Linked DNA regions of Desulfobacula toluolica Tol2. Each later gene encodes a partner of the first gene's protein in a complex. Links are inferred from orthologs where the notes say so. Each region holds a gene or a part of one and is shown in the gene's direction. Other genes may lie near its edges.

The links. The genes of interacting proteins can lie anywhere in the genome.
Region 2: the proteins of TOL2_RS01635 (region 1) and TOL2_RS15420 are in contact, whole or in part, in a crystal structure (PDB 5UE9), measured with the Lactococcus lactis proteins. The link is inferred for Desulfobacula toluolica Tol2 from one-to-one orthologs. Residues at the interface, in WP_025017116.1 of Lactococcus lactis: Gly25, Phe27, Phe29, Glu32, Tyr33, Lys35, Tyr36, Lys48, Phe56, Thr60, Pro61, Arg62, Val63, Ala64, Glu65, Thr66, Ala67, Ser68, Gly69, Met70, Ile74, Gln77, Pro223, Glu251, Phe274, Ala275, Pro277, Phe278; in WP_023189152.1 of Lactococcus lactis: Leu4, Gln5, Ala47, Ser48, Met49, Leu50, Leu51, Arg52, Arg53, Met95, Leu98, Arg223, Met224, Ala225, Cys226, Ile228, Gly229, Ala230, Cys231, Tyr232, Ala233, Val235, Glu236, His237, Asn243, His244, Ala245, Lys247, Glu250.

The regions. Positions count from the first base shown.
Region 1 is NC_018645.1:354,427-358,654, reverse strand. Bases 1-2,895 are described here. They hold TOL2_RS01635 (dihydroorotate dehydrogenase), read left to right. Parts: upstream 1-942; coding sequence 943-1,848; downstream 1,849-2,895. Other genes in these bases: pyrE (orotate phosphoribosyltransferase), read left to right, coding at 2,777-2,895; TOL2_RS01630 (dihydroorotate dehydrogenase electron transfer subunit), read left to right, coding at 1,845-2,663; TOL2_RS01640 (glycerol-3-phosphate dehydrogenase/oxidase), read left to right, coding at 1-798. Also shown: more of pyrE, read left to right, coding at 2,896-3,445; TOL2_RS01620 (DUF3786 domain-containing protein), read right to left, coding at 3,474-4,228.
Region 2 is NC_018645.1:3,389,534-3,393,200, forward strand. Bases 1-3,000 are described here. They hold TOL2_RS15420 (FAD/NAD(P)-binding protein), read left to right. Parts: upstream 1-1,077; coding sequence 1,078-1,923; downstream 1,924-3,000. Other genes in these bases: TOL2_RS15415 (4Fe-4S dicluster domain-containing protein), read left to right, coding at 8-1,081; TOL2_RS15425 (IscA/HesB family protein), read left to right, coding at 1,997-2,314; TOL2_RS15430 (hypothetical protein), read left to right, coding at 2,336-2,818; TOL2_RS15435 (FAD-dependent oxidoreductase), read left to right, coding at 2,906-3,000. In the rest of the region: more of TOL2_RS15435, read left to right, coding at 3,001-3,667.

The DNA.
Region 1 (4,228 bases):
AAGGGATTTCTTCCGGGAAGCTCGGCAATCATGGTTCCTCATACCGACGATGGCCGGTTGCTGTTTGCCGTACCCTGGCATGACCGGGTAATTATAGGGACAACGGACACACCGGTTGCCGGTCCTCAAGTCGAACCTCAGCCTTTTCCGGAGGAGGTGGAATTTTTGCTTTCCCACGCGGGAAGATATCTCACCGGGCATCCCTCCCGCGCTGACGTCAAAAGTGTTTTTGCCGGTATCCGTCCGCTTATCAACTCCCGGGGACATAATGTGACCGCTTCTCTTTCACGGGATCACAGGGTTCTGGTATCAGCTTCAGGGCTGGTTACCGTTGCCGGCGGAAAATGGACCACATACCGGAAAATGGGTGAAGATGCGGTTACCATGGCCGCCAGGGTTGGGGGATTAGACCTCAAAAAGTCCTGCACAGATACACTTGAGCTTCACGGACGGCCCGGGCAAGCAATTCATGATCAGGCTTTTTCAATATACGGGACAGATGCAGATGCGATGCGGCAACTGATCAAAAAAGATCCTGAATTGGATTTTTTGCTTCATCCGCAATTGCCCTACAGGCGGGTTGAAATTGTCTGGGCGGTTCGCAATGAAATGGCGCGAACCGTAACCGATGTGTTGGCACGACGGCTCCGGGCGCTTATTCTGGATGCAAAGATCAGCATCAGGGTTGCCCCTATTGTTGCGTCAATCATGGCAAAAGAGCTGGTAAAGGATTTGACGTGGGAGTCTGACCAGGTGGCGTCATTTGAAAAAATCGCCAAGAGGTATATGATAAATTAAAGTGAGTTTTGGAACAAGCTTGGAGTTGAGGTGATACCCTGACACACAGGAGCATGAAATTTTTTAAATCTTCATTGTTTCAGATTGTCATAGTATGCTAATAAGGCTCAACAAAAATTAATTTTTAAAAACGGATGTGTATAAATGACAATCCAGTTTCTTGGAAAAACATTAAAAAATCATATGGTTCTGGCTTCAGGGGTTCTTGGGAACAGCAAGGAGATCCTTGAAAGAGTCCATGAAAACGGCTGCGGTCTTGTGACCATGAAATCCATCGGTCCTGCGCCCAGGGACGGGCATAAAAATCCAACGGTGATTGATCTGGGCCAGGGTATGATAAATGCTGTGGGACTGCCGTCTCCTGGATATTTGAATATGGAAAATGAATGGCAGGATCTTGACAAGCGTGATTTTCCAGTGATTGCAAGTGTTTATGGTGGTTCTGTCAAAGAATATCAGATGGTGGCGGAATTTGTGTCCGCAAAAAAACCGGATTTTATCGAAATCAATATATCCTGCCCCAATTCTGAAAAGCACGGCATGATATTCGGCATTAACCGTCAATCTTCCCAGGAAGTGGTGTCTGCCGTCAAAAAGGTTATTAATGTTCCCCTTATTGTGAAATTGACCCCCCAGGCCCAGGATATCGGGGACATTGCCAAAGCCTGTGAAAATGCAGGGGCGGATGCGATCTGCGCCATCAACACCGTGGGTCCGGGAATGGTTATTGATATTGAATCGGCAATGCCGGTGCTTGCCTTTAAGAAGGGCGGGCTGTCCGGGCCCATGATAAAGCCCATTGCCGTCAGGTGTGTATTTGATATCTACAAGGCTGTGAACATTCCCATCATCGGGCTTGGCGGCATCACCACGGGAGAAGATGCAATTGAGATCATTATGGCAGGAGCAAGCCTTGTGGGAATCGGAAGCGCTGTCCGGTACAGGGGAATTGACGTGTTTCAAAAGGTCACGGATGAAATGAACGCCTGGCTTTCAAACCGGAACTTAAGCATAGAGGACATAAAAGGGGCAGCCCATAAGGAAAAATGATGATGAACACGATTACCGATCAGAAACATATCATGCTCAGGGTGGATGAAAAACGCATTGAAGGCCCGGCCTTTGCCACACTTTTTTTTAATTATGCCATGCCATTTAAACCCGGCCAGTTTATCATGGTCTGGATTCCGGGTGTTGATGAAAAACCCTATACCATTTGTTTTCATTCAAAAGACAGGTTTGCCATTACCATTGAGGCCAAGGGAATTTTTTCCCAAAAAGCCGTTTCTTTGAACAAAGGAGACCTTGTAGGCATAAGGGGGCCTTTTGGAAACGGGTTTGATATTCAACCTGATCACACCGTGGCCGTTGTGGCCGGCGGCTGCGGTATGGCACCGTTGGCCCCGCTGGTGGAAATGCTGAATAAAAATACAACCGTTATCCATGGCGCAAGATCAAAAGAGTATATCCTTTACCCGGACAGGTTTGATACCCAGCGGCAATTTTGCACGGATGACGGCAGTTTTGGTCAAAAAGGCCTTGTTACGGATCTTCTTGAAAAAGAAATAGCATCCGGCAGGCAATTTGACATGGTCTATACCTGCGGGCCTGAAATCATGATGTACCATATTTTTAATCTCTGCGAAACTCACCACATCCCCTGTCAGGTCTCTTTGGAACGGTACATGAGATGCGGGTTCGGGGTGTGCGGTGCCTGTGTCTGCGGAAAACAGCTTGTGTGCAAAGACGGGCCGGTATTTGGTTCCGGCGAATTGCGTGAAATGAATGACTTTAACACCAAAGCCCTGTTAAAATCCGGTAAGGATGTTGAGCTTTCCCAATATTTTTCCTGGCGATGCAAATAACTGCCATGGGCAGGCTTGCTCTTTCATCCGGGTTTGCCCACAACAAATAATTAAAGTCACGATTGGATTTGCCAGGACTTTTTTATAAAAAATGATGTTAAAAGGATATTTGAATGACATACAAAGAAGAATTTATTGAATTTTTAGTCGACTGCGATGCCTTGAAATTTGGCGAATTTGAATTAAAGAGCGGCAGGCTGGCCCCTTATTTTATCAATACCGGCATGTTTGACACGGGCATGAAAATTAAAAAGCTGGGTGCTTTTTATGCCAAAGCCGTAATGGAACATTTCTCAGACAGTTTTGACGGCGTTTACGGGCCGGCTTACAAAGGGATTCCTTTGTGCATTTCAGCAGCCCAGGCACTTTGTGACATGGGCATGGACAAAGGGTATGTGTTTAATCGAAAAGAAGCCAAAACCTATGCGGACAAAAGCCTTGTGGTGGGCATGCCCCTGACGGCAGACACCCGGCTGATTTTAGTGGATGATGTGATCACATCGGGTAAGGCCATCAGGGAATCTCTTGAAATCCTTAAATCCTGTAATGCGCCAAAAGTCAGCGGTATTGTTATCAGTGTCAACCGCCAGGAAAAAGGTAAAACCGATAAAAACGCATTAAAGGAAGTTGAAGAAATCCTCGGTATTCCCATATATTCCATTGTCACCATTGCAGATATAAAAGCATACCTGCACAATAAAAAAATAAATGGCCGGGTTGTTCTTGATGACGGCATGCTTGCAAAAATTGATGCTTATCTTGAAAAATACGGTGCGGCTTAAACAGGATGAAGCTTAAGTCGCAAAAGCGTTAACAAGTTAATAGATATGAATTCACAAGGTTGACAAGCCCCCAGATGATCGGCGGGGGAAAAACAGCTTCAATGGATCTGTCAAACAGTATTGAAATGCAGGATTCATACTGATCACTGGAATTCCATAACAGATAATATACAGGAACCCTGGGAAAGGGGTAAAGCACACAGGCGGCATCAGCCATATCCATGGGTTTGCCGCCTAATTTTGCAGCGCTTTGGATAAACTCTTCATGATCATCTTTGAATTTTCTCAGGACAGGCTCTTTTTTTAACCTGTTTTTCCCCGTAAAATAGAGGCCCTGTTTCATATCCTTGGATGAAATCATGGTTTTTCCAAGAGGATAAAGTCTGTCAACTGTTTTAAAGTATGTGAGCGAAATCAGCCCGAGCAATTCACAGTCAATGGGTATATCTTCTTGTTCCGTCCTTTTTTTAATCTCTTTGTTTTTTAGGTCCAGAACTATTTTTTCATTCAAAAACTGAAAAACAAGATTCCCTTGGCAATCGGTTTGTGCCAGAGAATAGGAGCAGACAAGGTTAAGATCCCTTTTTAGAACCTCATCCCAATATTCTTCAGGTATTTGCACCTGATTTCCCAAAGGGTCTGTTGATAGCAGAGGGTGTTCTCGTCTTCTTTTTTGCATCTGCAGGTATGCCCCGGAAAAGGGATAGGGATTTTGCAGATAATTTTCGCAGGGAAACTGGTTGCAGTCCCGTAAGCAGTAATCCTTATTGTTCATTACAACGC
Region 2 (3,667 bases), 3.0 Mb from region 1 along the record:
ATATATCATGGAAATGATCAGCATACATAAAACCAACCTGGCAGAAGCCATGGCCAAAGCCCAGAAGACCTATACCCTTGCAGGCCCGGTAGCAACCCTGCACGGCTATACTTTCAGAGAGCTTGAAAAAGGCGAACCCCCGGATTTTAACTATACCCATACCTATTTATCCCCAAAGGCAGTTGTTTTTCCCCAATCCGAACTTTTGTTCCATTTCAAAGGAACAAGCATGGGGAATATACCTGCCGGTCTGTCCCAGCCGCCCATAAATTCCCCTTCCAGGGCGGCTGTGGGCATCCGGCCCTATGACGCCAAAGCTATCAGGATGCTGGCGTACAATTTTGACACCACTGAATTTCAAGACCCCTATTTTATGAACCATTATAAAAACCTGACCCTTGTGGGGCTGGCTGAAAAAAATCCAGACCCTGCCAATTTCAGCACCAGCTGTGGAACAGGCCCTTTTGATGAAACGTATCTGGATATTTTGCTGGTGGATACAGGAGATGAGTTTACAGGAAAAATCCTTACCCCAAAAGGCAAAGCCTTTGCCGATACCGCCGGTTTCACACCGGCAGATCCGGGCATGGCTGAAACAATCAATGCATTAAAACACGAGGCTGAGGCAAAGATTGCATCCAATCCGGCCTTTTTACCCCAAAAAGTCATGGAAAATTTAAAAACCATTGCAAACTTAGAAACCCTGGACCTGTACAATGCACCGATATGGGAAGATCTGGCCTTTGGTTGCATCAACTGCAGCACCTGCACCTTTGTCTGCCCGACCTGCTGGTGCTTTGACATTCAAGATGAGACAGACGGTCAAGAAGGTGTCCGCATCAAACTGTGGGATTCGTGCATGTCCGATCTTTATTCAACCCATGCTTCAGGCCACAATCCAAGGGAAAAGGGGTGGCAGCGCTTTAGAAACCGATTCATGCACAAACTCAAATATTTTCCCGACAAATACGGCCATGGAGTTATGTGCGTGGGATGTGGCAGGTGTATCAGTTCCTGCCCTGCCGGTATTGACATCAGAACCATAAGTCAAACCCTGAACCAGCTGGAGGCGGTCAAGTGAAAAATCCATACAAACCTTTTCCGGTAAAAATAGAAGACATTAAAACAGAAACCCATGACAGGTCCCTGAAAACTTTTACTTTTATCTTTGATCACAAAGAAGATGAAAACGCCTTTTCCTATACACCCGGTCAGTTTGCCATGCTGTCCATCCCCTGTGTGGGAGAAATCCCCATCGGCATTGCCTCGGCTCCCTGCGAACAAGGTGCAGTAAAATTCACCGTGTTTAAGACCGGAAAGGTAACCTCTTTTTTGCACAACATGAAAAAAGGGGATGAGATGGGCATTCGTGGTCCCTTTGGCAATGGGTTTCCCTTAAAAGAGATGAAAGACAAAAACCTGCTTATCATCGGCGGAGGCTTTGCTTTCACCACGCTGAGATCCTTGATAAAAACCCTGCTTCAACCCGGTGTACGCAAAGATTTCAATCAGATTGACGTGGTCTATGGAGCAAGAAATCCTGGCATGCTGCTTTACAGGGAGGAGCTTGCGGACTGGAACAAAAGAGATGATATTCACATGCATATCACAGTGGACACAACAGATGATGAAAACTGGCCGTACCATACCGGTTTTGTCCCGACGGTTGTGCAAGAATGTGTTCCGAGAAATGACAATAACACCATGGCCATAGTCTGCGGCCCGCCGGTCATGATCAAATTCACCCGACCGGTTCTCACAGACCTTGATTACAGTGATGAGGAGATTCTCATGAGTCTTGAAAACAGGATGAAATGCGGAATCGGCATGTGCGGCAGGTGCAACATCGGCAAAGAACTGGTGTGCAAGGACGGCCCTGTTTTCACACTTGAAGAACTCAACCGGACACCCGGAGAATTTTAATCCAATTGAACAGACAAACAAACAAAATTAAAGGTCTGTTTGCCCTTTTAACAAATCAAAGGAGATACTCGATATGATCACAGTCAGCAAATCAGCACAAGAACAGGTAAGTGCATATTTCAAAAACAACCAACAAGATCCCCAGCCGATAAGAATTTTTGTTACAAGCACCTGCAGCGGCCAATCGCTTTCCATGGCCCTGGATAAGGTAACCCCGGAAGATTCGGTTTTCACACATGAAGGGGTGGATTACATAATGGAAACATCGCTTCTGGAACAGGCCAAACCGGTTGAAGTAGAGTATACGGGAACAGGCTTTAACATTACTTCAAAACTTGAATTAGCCGGTGGCTGCGGATCTTGCGGCAGCAGCGGCTCCTGCTGCGAATAAACCGTAAAAGGGGAAAAAATCATGATCGCAAATATACGGGTACATTCAAAAGTGGAAAAAGCCATACAACAGATGGCAAATCAGGACAATGCCCCGAAAATAGCCGCCTTAAGAGCCCAAAAAATTATCGATACCCTGATCAAAGGCTGCCGTATCTCCCATGTTGGAAAATTTTCCAGGAAAAAGGATCTGCGGATAAAAAACGTGTTCAAATTCAACCTTGGAAAAGGGTATCGGCTGGTAAGCATCAAAGAGCAGGATATCTTGTATATTCTGTTTATCGGTGACCATGACCAGTGCGATCGGTGGCTTGACACATACAGAAAAAAAAGGCCCCATAAAATACCTATTCCCTTAAACATATATGGTGTTTCAAGTCTGAATAAAAACAACCCCAAAAAACTTGATTACCAGGATATAAAACATGATGACGCAAAATATTTACCTGAAATCACACAAGAAGATCTTCGAAAAGTATTCTGCGGCATTGTAAGTAATTCCTGATTCTGAATACGATAAAAAAATCAAATCCAGGCATTGGCAACACAATGCCTGGTATCGTACCCCAATCAATTTAAAAAATGGTGAACTATGGAAAACATATCAGTTAAAAAAAATTTTGGCGACGTAATGGTCGTTGGCGGAGGAATCAGCGGGATTCAGGCATCTCTTGATCTTGCCACTTCAGGATATAAAGTGTATCTGGTTGAAAAGTCACCCACCATCGGCGGCAAGATGGCCCAGTTAGACAAAACCTTTCCCACCAATGACTGCTCCATGTGCATTGAATCTCCCAAGTTCCTTGAATGCAAACGCCATCCCAACATAGAAATCATGACCTTGACTGAAATTAAAAATGTTGAGGGAAATGCAGGAGATTTTAAGATAACACTGATCAAAAAACCCAGATACGTTGATGAGGAAAAATGCACTGGTTGCACAAGTTGTACGGAATATTGTCCAATTGAAGTTTCAGACCCTTTTAATCAGAACATATCGAAAAACAAAGCTGTTCATATGTTCTTTGCACAGGCAATTCCCCTTACTCCTTATATAGATGAAAAATGTGTTTACCTTGACGGTGAACGGTGTACCATCTGCCTTGGAATCTGTAAAAATGACGCCCTGGATTTTAACCAGGCACCTGAGACCATAGAAGTCCATACAGGAGCCATCGTTCTGGCCTTGGGCATTGAGCCTTTTGACCCCATGCTCAAAAACGATTACGGATATGGAATAATGCAGAATGTAGTAACCAGCCTTGACTATGAGCGGCTGTTATGCGCCACAGGGCCTTATGAAGGAGAAATCCTGCGCGCTTCCGACAAAAAACATCCCCACAAAATTGCCTGG